Regions from separate parts of the Paenibacillus sp. FSL H8-0283 genome, predicted to be linked through region 2. Evidence: riboswitches for the same ligand, from Rfam matches in the RefSeq annotation. Region 2 holds a riboswitch; the other holds the start of a gene.
What was found. Region 2 has a riboswitch for FMN ahead of MHI52_RS17620 (DMT family transporter). Riboswitches for the same ligand answer to the same signal wherever they lie in the genome.
Positions count from the first base shown of each region.

Region 1: linked by a shared signal. The riboswitch ahead of ribD (bifunctional diaminohydroxyphosphoribosylaminopyrimidine deaminase/5-amino-6-(5-phosphoribosylamino)uracil reductase RibD) and the one ahead of MHI52_RS17620 (DMT family transporter) in region 2 are both predicted to bind FMN.

Region 1 covers NZ_CP150295.1:4,420,024-4,427,669, forward strand. The annotation lists gene scpB (SMC-Scp complex subunit ScpB) at 1-425, opposite strand, end outside; gene MHI52_RS19695 (ScpA family protein) at 394-1,194, opposite strand; gene ribE (6,7-dimethyl-8-ribityllumazine synthase) at 1,299-1,766, opposite strand; gene MHI52_RS19705 (bifunctional 3,4-dihydroxy-2-butanone-4-phosphate synthase/GTP cyclohydrolase II) at 1,869-3,101, opposite strand; gene ribE (riboflavin synthase) at 3,134-3,802, opposite strand; gene ribD (bifunctional diaminohydroxyphosphoribosylaminopyrimidine deaminase/5-amino-6-(5-phosphoribosylamino)uracil reductase RibD) at 3,864-4,967, opposite strand; FMN riboswitch at 5,290-5,456, opposite strand; gene MHI52_RS19720 (hypothetical protein) at 5,625-6,950, opposite strand; gene MHI52_RS19725 (peptidylprolyl isomerase) at 7,044-7,475, opposite strand.
Region 2 covers NZ_CP150295.1:3,942,347-3,949,992, forward strand. The annotation lists gene MHI52_RS17605 (amidohydrolase family protein) at 61-1,431, opposite strand; gene MHI52_RS17610 (CGNR zinc finger domain-containing protein) at 1,552-2,103, opposite strand; gene MHI52_RS17615 (DinB family protein) at 2,247-2,747, shown strand; FMN riboswitch at 2,832-2,985, shown strand; gene MHI52_RS17620 (DMT family transporter) at 3,130-4,110, shown strand; gene MHI52_RS17625 (amidase) at 4,436-5,932, shown strand; gene MHI52_RS17630 (urea carboxylase-associated family protein) at 6,081-6,698, shown strand; gene MHI52_RS17635 (LysE family translocator) at 6,816-7,442, shown strand; gene MHI52_RS17640 (YqcI/YcgG family protein) at 7,525-7,646, shown strand, end outside.

The DNA.
Region 1 (7,646 bases), 480 kb from region 2:
CCGATCGCCTCGGCTCGTCCCACTTCAATAATTAGATCCTTATTCACAAGCGTATGGATGGCCCGCTCCGATTTTACACCGCGGATTTCCTCAATCTCTACCCGTGTAATGGGCTGCCGGTACGCTACAATAGCCAGCGTCTCCAGAGCCGCTTGGGATAAGGACGTACGCGCGGGAGAGTATGCCAGTTTCTCGAAATATACAGCGTGGTCAGGCAAGGTGCCCAACTGAACTACACCAGCGATCTTGAGAATCTGTACACCTCGTCCCTGCTGTGAAAATTCATGAATCATCTCCTCAATCGCGTCCATTACAAGCTCCACTCGCTGGTCAACGATCTCGGCGATTTGTTTGATACTCAGACCTTCTTCTCCGGACAAAAACAGCAGGCCTTCAATAATCGATTTCAATTTCGGAAAATCCATGATTCTTTGTTTCCCCTCTCCACTCCATAACGATATCCTCAAACATCCGTTCCTGATAACAGACAATCTGCTTCATCTTCATCAGTTCCAGCACCGCCAGAAAAGTGACAACAATCTCATGGCGATAGATATGTTCATCCATCAACTTGGAGAATAACAGCCTGCCTCCCGGCCCCATACTTTCCAAAGCGCCGATGACATCCCGTATCCGATCCTTAACCGAAATCTCATCCCGTTTGATCCGGGTTACGGTTGTACGCTTCTCAGCCTTGCGTAGCGCCTTCTGAAATGCTGCAATCAGGTCAGAGGTGTGTAAACCCTCAACCGGGTTCGATTGGGCTTCTACGGGCATATAGGGGCGCAGATCCTCGGGCTCTTTGGAAAATATAAGACTGCGTTCCCACTCCCGTTCATGAAGATGACGCGCAATTCCCTTGTACTTGCGATATTCTATCAGACGCGCAATCAGCTCTGCACGTGGATCATAATCTTCTTCTTCCATATAATCATAATCCTCGAAGTCCTCAATGACCGGTGGTTTGGGCAGTAAAAGTTTGCTCTTGATCGACAGCAATGTTGCTGCCATGACCAGAAATTCACTCGTAATATCCAGTTCCAGTTCCTGCATCGAATGCAGATACGCCATGTATTGATCGGTAATATCGCTGATGGGAATATCCTGGATATGAATTTCAGCCTTATCAATCAGATGAAGCAGCAGATCCAAAGGCCCTTCAAAAGTCTCCAGTTTGTATGTAACTACCGTCACTAGACGAATCCTCCCGCCAGAAAAATACAAAACCCTGCTAAGCCGTCCGAATCCGGTTTCCCGTGTTCGTCTGCGCAAAGCAGGGCACTACTATTAAATAAGCACTATTTTAGCTGTTTCGTCAAGTTTGCCATCTCAATTGCCGCCGTAGCTGCATCCCATCCTTTGTTACCCGCTTTGGTTCCAGCACGTTCAATCGCTTGTTCAATATTTTCTGTTGTAACCAGTCCAAAGATCGTAGGCACGCCAGTTTTCAGGTTAATTGCTGCTACCCCTTTAGCCATCTCGTTGCACACATAATCGTAATGTGTAGTGGATCCACGAATGACAGTTCCCAAGGTAATCACCGCATCATACTTGCCGCTCTCTGCCATTTTCTGCGCAATCAAAGGGATTTCGAACGCACCTGGAACCCAGGCTACATCCACTTCATCATCCTGAACGCCGTGACGTTTGAATGCATCGAGCGCTGCGCTAAGCAATTTACTGGTAATGAATTCGTTGAAACGTCCAACGACAACTCCATATCGTGATCCTTCTGAAACTAAATGTCCTTCAAAAAATTGTGGCATTCAAGTCATCTCCCTAACGGTATAATGTAATGTAAGTAACGGAAATCCCTAAGTAATCTCTTCCATAAATTACATGGTGAACATTGTTCATCTAAAATATATTTACTGTTCGTTTTGCTCGATATCATCAAACTTGAGCATATGCCCCAGCTTGGCTTGCTTGGTATGAAGATAAACCGTATTGTCCTCGTTCTCCTCCATCTGGATCGCGACACGCTCTACGACTTCAAGTCCATATCCTTCAAGACCTTTAATTTTACGAGGGTTGTTAGTTAGCAGTCTGATCTGACGAACCCCAAGGTCTTTCAGAATTTGGGCACCAATTCCGTAATCACGCAAGTCGGCAGCAAAACCCAAACTCAGGTTTGCATCAACAGTATCCATACCTTCCTCTTGCAGCTTGTAGGCTTTGAGTTTATTGATCAGGCCAATACCCCGACCTTCCTGTCTCATATAAAGCAGTACACCATTGCCTTCCTCGTGAATCTGTTTGAGTGCCGCATCAAACTGCGGACCACAGTCACAACGATGCGAATGGAATACATCACCTGTCAAACATTCAGAGTGCACACGTACAAGCACAGGTTTCGAACCATCAATTTCTCCTTTGACCAGAGCCACATGTTCCTTATTGTCCACAGCATTTGTATAAGCCACCGCTTGAAACTCACCAAAGTCCGTTGGCATACGCACAGCTACTTCACGTTGAACCAGCTGCTCTTTTTCGTTACGGTAACGAATCATGTCCTGAATACTGATCAGCTTCAGATCATGTTTGCGGGCAATCTCCTGCAGATCCGGAAGTCTGGCCATCGTGCCATCTTCCTTAATCACTTCACAGATAACACCAGCAGGGTAGGAACCACACATGATAGCGAGATCTACAGCCGCTTCCGTATGTCCGGCACGACGAAGTACACCGCCGTCTTTTGCAATCAGCGGGAACATGTGACCAGGCTTACGGAAGTCCCCGGCTTTCGCCTCAGGATCGATCAGACCTTTCACGGTAATAGAGCGTTCATGTGCCGAGATTCCTGTTGTTGTATCTTTGTGATCCACAGAGACGGTGAAGGCTGTTCCATGGAAATCCGTATTTTGTTGAACCATCGGTTTCAGGTTAAGTTCGTCCGCACGTTGTTGTGTAATCGGAACACAGACCAGACCTCTACCTTCAGTAATCATGAAATTAATGACTTCAGGCGTCGCCTTTTCGGCCAAAGCGATAAAATCGCCTTCATTCTCCCGATCTTCATCATCCACAACAATGACGGGTTTACCACGCATGAGATCATATATGGCTTCTTCTATTGTGTCCAGAATGGATTGTTCTGACATTGGTCCACCTCCAGTTAATTTCTGTTCTCTATTTATGCAAATCCGTGATTGGAGAGAAAATCTTCACTGATACTGCGCGGCTTGCCAGCACCTGTCTCCCGATGTCCTCTCCCATACTGGAGCAGATGATCCACATATTTGCCCAAAATATCGCATTCGATATTAATGGTATCCCCTGTCTTTTTTACATTTAGTACAGTTTCACCAATGGTATGCGGGATAATGGAAACCGTGAATGCGGTATCCGATGTATGGACAACGGTCAAGCTAATGCCATCCAGTGTAACTGATCCTTTGGGGATCAGATATTTGAACAACTGGTGATCATCAGGCTTGATCTCAAACACAATTGCATTCTGATCACGTGTTATACTGCCGATCACTCCAGTACCATCAACATGGCCCTGAACGATATGGCCGCCAAAACGACCGCCTGATTGCATGGCCCGCTCCAGATTAACTTTACTGCCAGATTGCAGCTGACTGAGATTGGTATGGCGATAGGTTTCAGGCATTACATCGGCGGTAAAACCTCCACCTTCGAGCGTTGTCGCAGTTAAGCACACGCCGTTCACTGCTACACTATCACCAATCTTCAGATCGTCCATGATGGCGGAAGCTCCGATATTCAGGACCATCGCTTCGCCTTTCCGACCAATACGCCGGATCTGACCGACTTCTTCCACCAAACCGGTAAACATGCTGCCGCCTCCCTTTTTCAAGTTATAAAGAACCTAACTTTCTACTTTCAAATCCATTTATTTATTCAGGCCACACCGGAATACCGCCAATGCTGATATTATCTCCAACTTGTTCGATCTCCAACTGATTCAATTGAATCGCCTGATTCATACGTTCCACACCCTCGAAGCGGAAGCTTCCAGGTGTATCATAACCGCCTACAATCTTCGGAGCGATAAACATGAGCAGTCGATCGACCAACCTTGCCTCCAGCATGGCTCCATTCAAGGTGCCTCCACCTTCAAGCAAAATTGAACCAATGTCACGCTCACCCAACTTGCTAAGACCGTTTAACAGATCCACACGTGGTCCAGGACCACAGCGTATAATCTCGACGCCGTAGGCTTCCAAACGTTCAGCAGCTTCAGGACTGGCTTCGTCTGTTGTCAGCACCCATGTTGGAGCAAGACCATCCTTAACCATTTTGGCACCTACGGGAAGACGTAACTTGGAATCCACTACAATGCGCACTGGACTAATGCCTTCGACTTGCAAACGGGTTGTAAGTTCCGGATTATCGGCGATTACCGTGTCGACGCCAACCATAATTCCCTGGTGCCGATGACGAAGGGCATGCACAATCTCACGAGCGGGCTCGTTAGAGATCCACTTGCTGTCTCCGCTGCGCGTTGCAATTTTGCCATCCAAAGTAGTAGCCGTCTTCAGTGTCACGAAAGGTAGACCCGTTGTAATAAACTTAATGAATTTTTCATTCATGCGTCTTCCACGCTCACGCAGTACGCCAACTTCAACTTCAATGCCTTGTTGACGAAGCATGCTTATACCCCTGCCGGATACTTGCGGATTTGGATCTTCACAACATACCACAACACGTTTCACCTTTTCATGAATCAGGCGTTCACTACAAGGTGGCGTCTTGCCATAATGACTACAAGGCTCAAGTGTAACGTATACCGTACTTCCTTCTGCATCACTGCCTGCCATGTTAAGTGCATGCACCTCTGCATGACCGGTTCCACGTTTCAGATGGCTCCCCAGGCCTACAATACGACCCTCTTTCACAACTACACATCCAACGACCGGATTAACCCCCGTCTGTCCCTGTGCTCGTTCCGCCATATCCAATGCCAGTGCCATATAAAATTCATCATTGATCATTTCCAAATCCGTTCACCCCGCGGTTTAAAGTCTTGTTTATTAAAAAATCCCCGTCGAACAATCAGTTCGATGGGGATGATGAGAGACAATTGTCACCAGCAGGAGTGAAATGGATACAGCACGCCAACACTTTGCCCAAAACTTCATTTCGGGCAAGTGAAAATAGACACATACCTTAATGAACATCAATTACAGGTAAAGAGCTTTTATAGTGCGGCATATGTATGGAACTGTCCGGCGTAACCGGATCTTCCCTGCACAGTCCAAGCATCACAAATCGTGACTGTGCAGCAATACTCCTGCTGAATGCAAACCTGTTAGGTCTGCACCTCTCCTTCTCCCATCCAGACTATACTGTCGGTTCTGGAATTACACCAGATCAGCCATCTGCCAATGGCAGACAGGTCACGGACTTTGCATCAAGTGCTGGACATATGTCCAGACACTTGATGCATCACCGCCGGTAGGGAATTGCACCCTGCCCTGAAGGATTGCTTTCGTTATTACTTGGATGTTAGCACTTTAATGCCAAAAAATCAATTGTTTTTTGTTCCTTTTTGTCACATACTAACTTTTAATAAGCTAAGAAACAACAAAAAACCGCTTCCTCTCAAGGAGGCACGGTTTTTGTTTGGAGACACATTTCACATCCATCGTATCATTCTACATATCAGGAAAACACCAGCTCGCCATATGCTTTAATTCTTTGGCATTATGGAATGGAGTGCGATCAGGTTCTTGCAGGGGCGAAGTCGGAAGCGGGAACTCTCTTGCCACCCTTCTGACCCAACTTGTGGAATCGATCGCAATAGCCGAGCATTTCCAGCGTCCATTCGCTCTCGGTCGAAACGTCCCATGCAAATCTGCTTTACCCGGCATCTCTGGAAAGACACCATCCAGATATTCAACGATGACGCGCTTGTCTCTGACTTCATGACAATATACAGTCACCCATACACCTTCTCGGACCCGAACAGCATACACATCGCCAGACTGTACCTCCCCGGTACCTGCATCAGGAGATGCCTTTGGTACTTTTCCACGAACACTTCTCTTCTTCTCCAATGCCCCTAAGATCGTGTCCTTTAGAGCTGGACTCTCATCAGGCTTATCCGCAAGAGATATATTATTCAGATCAAAATCATGAAATATCTTGTTCAGGTTGTTCTCATTAATTCCGACAGATGAATCCCACCACGCCAGAGGGGCCTGCACTTCCACCCGCACATTGGGGCGTGCGTCACGCTGCATATAAGAGGTGAATTCCGTGATCATTCCGGGATGTTCCGGCGTATCCAATATGCCAATCAGAGCTAACGTCTCAAGCAAATCACGGTAAGCATATTCCTTCTGTGTAGGCAAAAGACGTTCCTTCTTGAGCGCTACTGCTGCCTTGCTGTAACGTGTTTTGGGAGGTAATTCGCGCAGCACCGTTAACACCGCACGGAATGTCCAGCGGTCGTACTCATTGGGTATTGGAAGCTCCTGTGCGGTAGCCAGCTCTCGAAGTGCCAACACGCATCCAAAAGGATCACCGTCCAACGGGGTTCCATTGGTCATCCGCCAATACCATTGCAGCGTTGTGTCGGTTGCTTGATCTACACTTAATCCGCAGATCTTACAAGTGTTCGAAGATGGATATGGCGTATGTTCATGACTTGGCATACTGCTCGCAATAAGCTTGCCCGTAAGCAACGAGCGCCAGATCATGGGTGCTGACCACAAAGAGGATACAAAGGCCTGCGCTGCATCATTGATCGTCCATTGATTCGCAACTTTTTTCAGCTCAGTAATCGTTTCATCATGTTGCGGACGTACAAAGCGATTCGGTTCATGCCCGGCTGCCTCAAGCGCTTCTCGATCCTTTACGGATAGACTATCCGGAACGACATGGCGCGATGCCTGCAATTCTTCATCCCACAACGTGCGCTCACTATAAATTTGTTTTAACAAGCTTAGCTGAGTAACCATATCCAAGGTTTTATTCATCCTTTCTAATCACCGATTTCAAGTATGTAAAAATAAAAAAAGTGCTTCTATAAAAGAAGCACTTCATGTATGGATCCAGTTAAGGTGAAGGTATTAAGCTTCTACAACTTCAACAGTTTCCATTTTGTCTTTACCTTCTAAAGCATCCACGAACTCCATACCTTTAGTTACTTTACCAAATACCGTATGTTGTCCATCCAAATGTGGTTGCGGTTGGTAGCAGATGTAGAACTGGCTTCCACCTGTGTTACGGCCAGCATGTGCCATAGCAAGTGTTCCGCGCTCATGTTTGTTTGGGTTAATTTCACAGTTGATTGTGTAACCTGGGCCACCTGCACCGGAACCGTTAGGGCATCCGCCTTGAGCTACAAAGCCCGGGATAACACGGTGGAATGTAAGACCATTGTAGAAACCGGAATTAGCCAGTTTCTCAAAGTTTGCTACTGTGTTTGGAGCTTCTTGATCGAACAGATCGATCAGAACTTCTCCGCCGTTTGCCAATTTAATTTTCGCTTGTTTCGCCATATGTAAATGACTCCTTTCGTATTGACCATCGTTAATGGTGCCAGAACGCATGACCCTGGGCCAAGCATTACAGCACTTTTCTTAGTGTACACCGAAAATGTCTGGATCGCAAAAAAAACGGCAACTTTTTTCATGATTTAGCTCAAATACTCAAAAAGCAGACAAAAAAGG
Region 2 (7,646 bases):
GATAGAATTGTATATAAAAATACAAACTGACTTCATTTCAGGTTTCTATGAAAAAGTAAATTATGAGAACGTAATTCTCTCCGCGTCCGACATCCGGTATTGGGTTAACAAATAATCCTTGCTCTGCATCGCCGCATGACGAATCGCATCCAAATCAACATTCAACAGCTTACCCTCTCGCTTCACGAGTCTACCTGCCACAAAGACCGTATCCACATTGGATGGATTGGCAAATTGCACAACAGCGCCGATTGGATCATGAACGGGGAACATATTCAGATCGGTGGTACGAATCATGATCAGATCCGCTTCTTTCCCTGGGGCCAACGTACCGACCTTCTGTTCTAATCCCAATGCTTGGGCACCAGCCGAAGTTGCAAATCTCAGCACTTGGCTGGACTGCAAGTTCAACTCACCAGGCATCTCACCCTGCTGCAAAAGTTGTTCATTGGCTCTGGAGCGTTCAGCTTGAAGTGCAAACTTCATCTGCGAGAACATATCTCCGCCTGTGGACGTGACCACATCTACACCAAGTGTAGGGGTTCCCCCATGTTCAAGAAAATAGCCGGTGGCCGGATATCCATGACCCATCATCATTTCAACCTCAGGTGTGACCGACAAGGAAGCGCCGCTATCTGCCAGCATTTTGTATTCATCCATGCCCATGGTGTTACCATGAACGATGTTCACCCGTGGACTTAACAGTCCCGCTTCGTACAAGTGACTGATCGAGCGATCCACAGATCCCCAACTGCCAAATCCGGCATGCATTGAACAGATCGCATCCAGTTCTTGTGCTAGCTCGATCTCTTTCACGGTTGTATCCCAATGACTGAACTCCGGACCACGAATGGCAAGCCCATAAGTAAGTAATTGATCCCGTGATGAAAAATAACGTTCTTTGACTCTTCTCACATCATTATTCGAATACGTGAGTTGACTATCCCGATTCCAGTAGTCCGTCTCACCAGGTACTCCGTGAGCAAATACCGCCCGAATGCCAGCATCCTGAAGTCCACGAATCAGTTCATCCGTATGGTCAGGGGAATATGGCATGCTCCAATCCATTACTGTCGTCACTCCTGCGTTAAGCGCTTCCAAGGAACCGAGCAGGTTGGCAATATAACTATCTTGTGGGCGGAGCTTGCTTCCCATTGCACCATAATAGAGATTTTGCAAATAAACTGGTAACGACCAGTTGGTTCCCGCTGTTTTGACAAGTGATTCCCACATATGCCGATGTGTGTCCACCAGCCCAGGCATAATAATCATCGATGAAGCATCAATGATCTCCGCATCCGGAATATCCAGGTCGGGCTGAATAGCCATGATCAGTGAATCCTGAATCAGAACGTCCGCCCTCTTATACTGTCCAATTTTAGCATCCATCGACAACACACAGCCATTTTTCAACAGATAACTTGTCCGCACAAGAAACATCTCCCATCTATTTTGGTTTGAAAGACGATCACATCCTGCTTACGAATCTGTACTGCTTCTGACTATTTTTTCGCTAGTATATATACATTATATAGTTATTGTTAGTATTTATCAATTTTGGGATTTACGTTTCGCCCGAAATCTTCTGACCTTCATCAGATTGCCACACATCTTATCATCACAGTACTTCTGTGTTCTGCTTCGGGTATCATCATAGAACATCCAGCGACAATCCGAATTATCACAGATCCGAATCCTGCCGCCTTCTCCCTCTACCAAAGTCAAAGCAAAGTCAGCAGCTACCTCAGCCATAACCTGACTCCAATGTGCTTCTACAGCTACCAGTTGGAGTTTCAGTTCCTGATCAATTGTAGTCAATGTTCTTCTCACATGCCCTGCTTCCATAACGCCGTTCAACCATTGTTTTTCTATATCCGTTAATGATGCTCCAGAAGATAAGCGGGCTCCAAGAGCTATCAATTCATTCCTGAAATTTCTCATCGACAACTCCTCTTCTGGAGATGCAGGGACAGAAGCGTTAAGTTGCCATCGTTCCAGAAAATCTTGCTGCCAGCTCGCCTTCCCGAGCCTGTCCTCCGATCGATCTCCCCCACGCCAGTCATGATAATCGCTGTTTACAAAATCGGTCCATAACCTGTCCATATATACCTCCGTTCATCGTAACTATCTAATTAAATAAAGAAGGTTACAACTCATCTTTGATGTGTTATATTAAGTGTAACCTTATTAATCAGTTTTAGCTAGTTACATCACCTATCACAATTATACGCAAGGAGGAAAAGGCAATGACGAACACAACAGCACTAGATGTGTTACTTATTCAAAAGGATGATACTTGGGATCAATGTAATTGGATTGTACCTTTGTCGAAATCCTTGGAGGGTCTTACAGCAGAACAAGCAGCCTGGATTCCACCTTCAGGGGGATTAAGCATCTGGCAGTTGGTTAACCATATGTATTATTACAACCATCGCTTATTATGTCGCATGCAAGGTAAGGAGCCTACCCTTCCTGCTGTAGACTCCAATGAATACACATTTGGGAATCCTGGAGATGCAACGGACGCAGCCGGATGGAATACACTGCTGCAGGGTACAACTCGATTAGCCCAGCAGTTGCGAGATCAATTGGCTGCACTACAAGAGTCTGATCTTGAAGCCGCATATATGGACTCCGAAGAGAAATGGGCACACGAACTAGCTCGCTGGGTACTCCATGATGCGTATCACGCAGGTCAGATCGTGCTCCTTCGCAGACAGCAAGGAAGCTGGAAAATCGTTTTCTAAAAAAAATGCTTGAACTGCTAGCGCTTACAGGAATAAGATGAACTTATTAATGTTACAGCTTGTTCAACACACTATATAATTGAATAGGATCTTCGGGGTAGGGTGCAATTCCCAACCGGCGGTGATGTTCTTCGGAACCAGCCCGCGACTCGCTAATTGTTCTTAACGAAGGACATCTAGCGACTGACTTGGTGTGAATCCAAGGCCGACGGTACAGTCCGGATGAGAGAAGATCAACACATTGACATGCCGTTCACGGGAAGGCCTCTTTCCTGACGCATGTCCTTGGATGAGCCCCCGTTTATTTGGTATATACCAAAACGGGGGCTTTTGTCGATTTTGCCAACTGAAGATTCCGTGTTCTGACGAAGGAGTCCTGAATATGGAAAAGACATCAGCAGCATCACCTGTTTACCGCAAGGAACGAAGTAATACCGGATTCTGGCTTGTAGTTCTCGGCGCCGCCTTATGGGGTGTCGACCCACTCTTCCGAATTATTTTGCTAAACACGATGACATCCACGCAGATTGTACTGGTGGAACATATCATCGTCAGCCTTATTGCCATTCCCGTACTGTGGAAATTTCGGGCTGATCTGAAAAACCTGCGTGCTCGCCACTGGATTGCCGTGATTTTTATCTCATGGGGAGGATCAGCACTCGCAACGGTATTGTTCACCATGGCGCTTACACATAACGATCCGAATACGGTGCTTTTATTGCAAAAAATGCAACCACTCTTCGCTATCGTGCTGGCTAAACTGTTACTAAAAGAAACGTTACCACGTCGCTTCGGTGGATTGTTCTTCATTGCATTAGCAGGAACGTACCTACTTACATTTGGCTTCACATTGCCATTAGGTAACTGGGACAACTGGATTCATGCTGGAAGCTTGTTATCCCTTGGGGCCGCTGCCTTATGGGGAGGTTCAACCGTTATGGGACGATTGATGCTGGGACAGGCGCGTTATGAAACGGTCACCTCCCTGCGCTTTGTCGTTGCTCTTCCCCTCCTGATCTTTATGACGTGGAATGAAGGTGCAGCATGGACATTCCCGTCCGGAACGGGTGAACAGACCGCTGTCATCCTCAACATTCTCGGTCAGGCATTGTTGCCAGGTTTGCTAAGTCTTCTGTTGTATTACAAAGGTCTGTCGTCAACCAAAGCCTCTGTTGCAACACTCGCAGAACTTAGCTTCCCGATGGCGGGTGTGTTGGTGAACTGGATTGCTTTCCGTACACTGATTACATGGGAGCAGCTGCTTGGTTTTATTCTGATCTGGGTGGCCCTCTTCGCCATTTCCAGACAGCAGGAAAGATCATCAACTGCGGCCGATGCTGCACCAAAGCTGCGTACAGAATAAGTAGATATATCTGAGGTTCACATATAAACAAATAGTCAAATATAAAATAAAACCATTGCACATCAAATTAGATGAGCATTGGTTTTTTTATTGCCATTACTCGATATTACTCGTTCATTTTTTCAATTAGCAATATGAGCTATTAACCCTGTGCTTTATTTCTATATCGCATATGCAAATACTCCCCCTCTTTTCCCTCCAACCTCATAACGAGTATGTATATCATCGCACTACGATTCTTCTATGTTTTGTCTTTTGTCTAATCCGGTGGTACGATGACATATGGAATAAACAGATGAATTATATTCAGAGAGGAACGATCATGATGTCTTCATTCTCATATACCTCCTACGACGCCGTAGGTTTGGCTGAACTGATCCGATCCCGGGAAGTATCCCCGGTTGAAATGCTTGAAGCGGCGTTTGCACGCCTTGAAGAAGTGAATCCGCAACTTAATGCGGTTATTCGTACATATGAAAATCGCGCACGTGAGGAAGCCGGTTTGGTTCGCCCTGGAGAACAACCTTTTGCCGGTGTGCCCCTGCTCCTGAAAGATATCTCGCAATCCTTGGAAGGTGAATTTCTGACTTCAGGCTCCCGTTTGTTCAGCGAGCATCGGGCATTACGCAATTCCAATTTTGTCACTCGACTCCGTGATGCAGGCTTTATCTTCATAGGACATACCAATACGCCTGAATTTGGTTTGAAAAATATTACCGAGCCCCGTCTTCATGGTCCCACTCGCAATCCATGGAATATCAACCACTCCCCAGGTGGTTCAAGTGGTGGTGCCGCTGCCGCTGTAGCTTCGGGTATTGTTCCCCTTGCCGGAGCCAGTGACGGAGGAGGTTCGATTCGTATCCCGGCTTCCTTTAGCGGATTGTTTGGATTGAAGCCAACCCGCGGGCGCACACCTGTAGGACCGGGAGTTGGTCGTCAATGGCAAGGCGCATCGATTGATTTTGCCCTCTCTCGCTCGGTTCGGGACAGTGCTGCATTGCTTGATACGTTACAAGTCATTCAGCCCGAAGCTGCGTTCCATGCTCCACTCTTTCCAGGCAGTTACTTGGCTGATATGAGCTATCCACATCAACGCAAACTGAAAATTGCATACACAACGGATTCACCCGTGGGAACACCTGTCAGCGCAGAAGCCAAAGAGTCTGTATACAAGCTCGTTCGCTGGTTGGAAGATCAAGGTCATCATGTTGAAGAAAAACTGAGTCCAGTCAATGGAGTCAGGCTGATGGAGAACTATTACATGATGAACAGTGGTGAGATGGCCGCGATGATCTCTTCCATGGAACGCTCCATGGGCCGGGCTCTGACCTCCGATGATATGGAGATTGAATCCTGGGTTCTGGCTGAAGCAGGCAAAAAGGTGTCCGCTGCGGAATTTGTACATAGCTTAGCTGAATGGGATGTAGCTGCAGCTCAGATGTCCACTTTGTTCGAGCGTTATGACTTCTACGTCACACCTGTTAATGCTTTTCCTGCGCCTAAGATTGGTGAATTAACGCCTCATGACGAACAGATTCGTAACCTAATGCGGATTAGTGAATTGGACAAGACCCAGCAGCAGCAACTCATCTATGAAATGTTTGAGCCAAGTCTTACGTATACACCGTTCACCCAGCTTGCGAATCTGACAGGTCAGCCTGCGATAAGTGTACCTCTGCATATGACACCTGAAGGGTTGCCAATGGGCGTTCAAGTGATGGCAACCAAGGGACGCGAAGATTGGTTATTACATCTGGCTGGACAGCTTGAACAATCAGACCTCTGGATCGGGATGAGAGGTAATCCACTGTTTCCAGCATAAACGCAAAATTTCACACGTTTCTGATGAGTAATCTTTCGTGCACCCTATTCTTATTCTTTATATTCACATGCCTACATTACTTGCTATAGTGCATGAAAGCAATGTCATCTCCGCATACTGAAGTAAAAAGACCTCGGAGGAGATAGGGATGAATTCAACGGAATCTCATAAGCAATCTATTCACATTCCTGCCAAGACAGGCTACGCTCTTAAAGTGAAAAAAGGCTCACTGATCCGTATAACTGATCTGGAGGGGCAGCAAGTGGTTGATTTTGTCGCTTATGATGCCCAGAATATTAATAATCGGCTTGATCCCGGGGTAACCCTCGATGTTCTGCGCAATTACAGGATTAAACCGGGACAATGTCTGTATTCCAACCGTTATAAACCTCTCATTTCCATTGTCAGTGAAACTGTAGGTATTCATGATTTTTTCAATTCGGCCTGTCGTCCGGAAATGTATGAGGTCTTATATGATAAAAAGGACCATCCCAGTTGTTATGATAATCTGAACACGGCCCTTGAACCTTTCGGTATATCTCCGCCGGATCAGCATTATCCTTTCAATCTATTTATGAATTCCGTAGTAGATGGTGAAGGCAAAATTGATGTTATTGCTCCCGAATCATGTGCAGGTGATTATGTTGAAATGGAAGCTTTGATGGATCTGATCATCGGTTTATCGGCTTGTCCGTGCGAGGAAAGTTCTTGCAATGGCTATCATTGTACACCTGTTCAACTCGATGTGGAGTCGCCTGCCGTTTAAAGTGCTATATCCTCACAGTGTGTTCTAATTCACTCCTTGCGGGAATACGATGACTTGTACCCATTTTCTGTGACAACTGGTATAATTCATCGAACCCGTTAAGGAGTGAACGTGTTTATGTCTGTACTGTTCAGTTATATCATTCTGGGAATATCATTGTCCGCTCCAATCGGTCCGATTAACGCCGCCCAACTCGACCGTGGAGCCCGCCACGGATTCATGCATGCCTGGATTCTAGGACTCGGAGCTATGTTTGCAGATTTGGTGTATATGCTGCTGATTTATTTTGGAGTTGCCCATTTTCTGGACACGCCGTTCATGCGCTCTTTTCTCTGGTCATTTGGCAGTTTTATTCTGATTTACACGGGAGTGGAAACGCTCTCGAAGCTAAAGCAAGGCATTCAGGGTACATCTACTGCGGAAGCAACTGTTCGAAAATCATTTATATCCGGATTTTTGATGGCCCTGTCCAATCCACTGAATATTTTATTTTGGCTTGGGATCTATGGCTCTATTCTCGCGACAACTGTGAAACATACGGATACCGCTCATTTGCTGCTCTACAGTTCAGGCATATTCATTGGTATTCTGGTGTGGGATGTCATTATGGCTGGCATGGCCAGTCGATTCCACAAACATAGCAGTGAGAATGTATTGCGCTGGATCTCTATCATTTCGGGAATCTGCCTGATCGGATTTGGTTTGTATTTTGGGTACGAAGCTGTACGTTCCATATTTTTCTGACAACAAAATCAGGCTGGACAGTCACCCAACTTCCCCCACATTAATACTGTAACGGTATCATGTGGAATGGAGTTGGGAATCAATGGCGGAGCTGTATAGTGCCGACGAAATAAACACCTTGTTTGAGCGTCTTCCATCTTGGCAGCAGGACGCTTATTCGCAATTTGGTAAAATGATCGCCGACGAAGATAATACGTATCCATG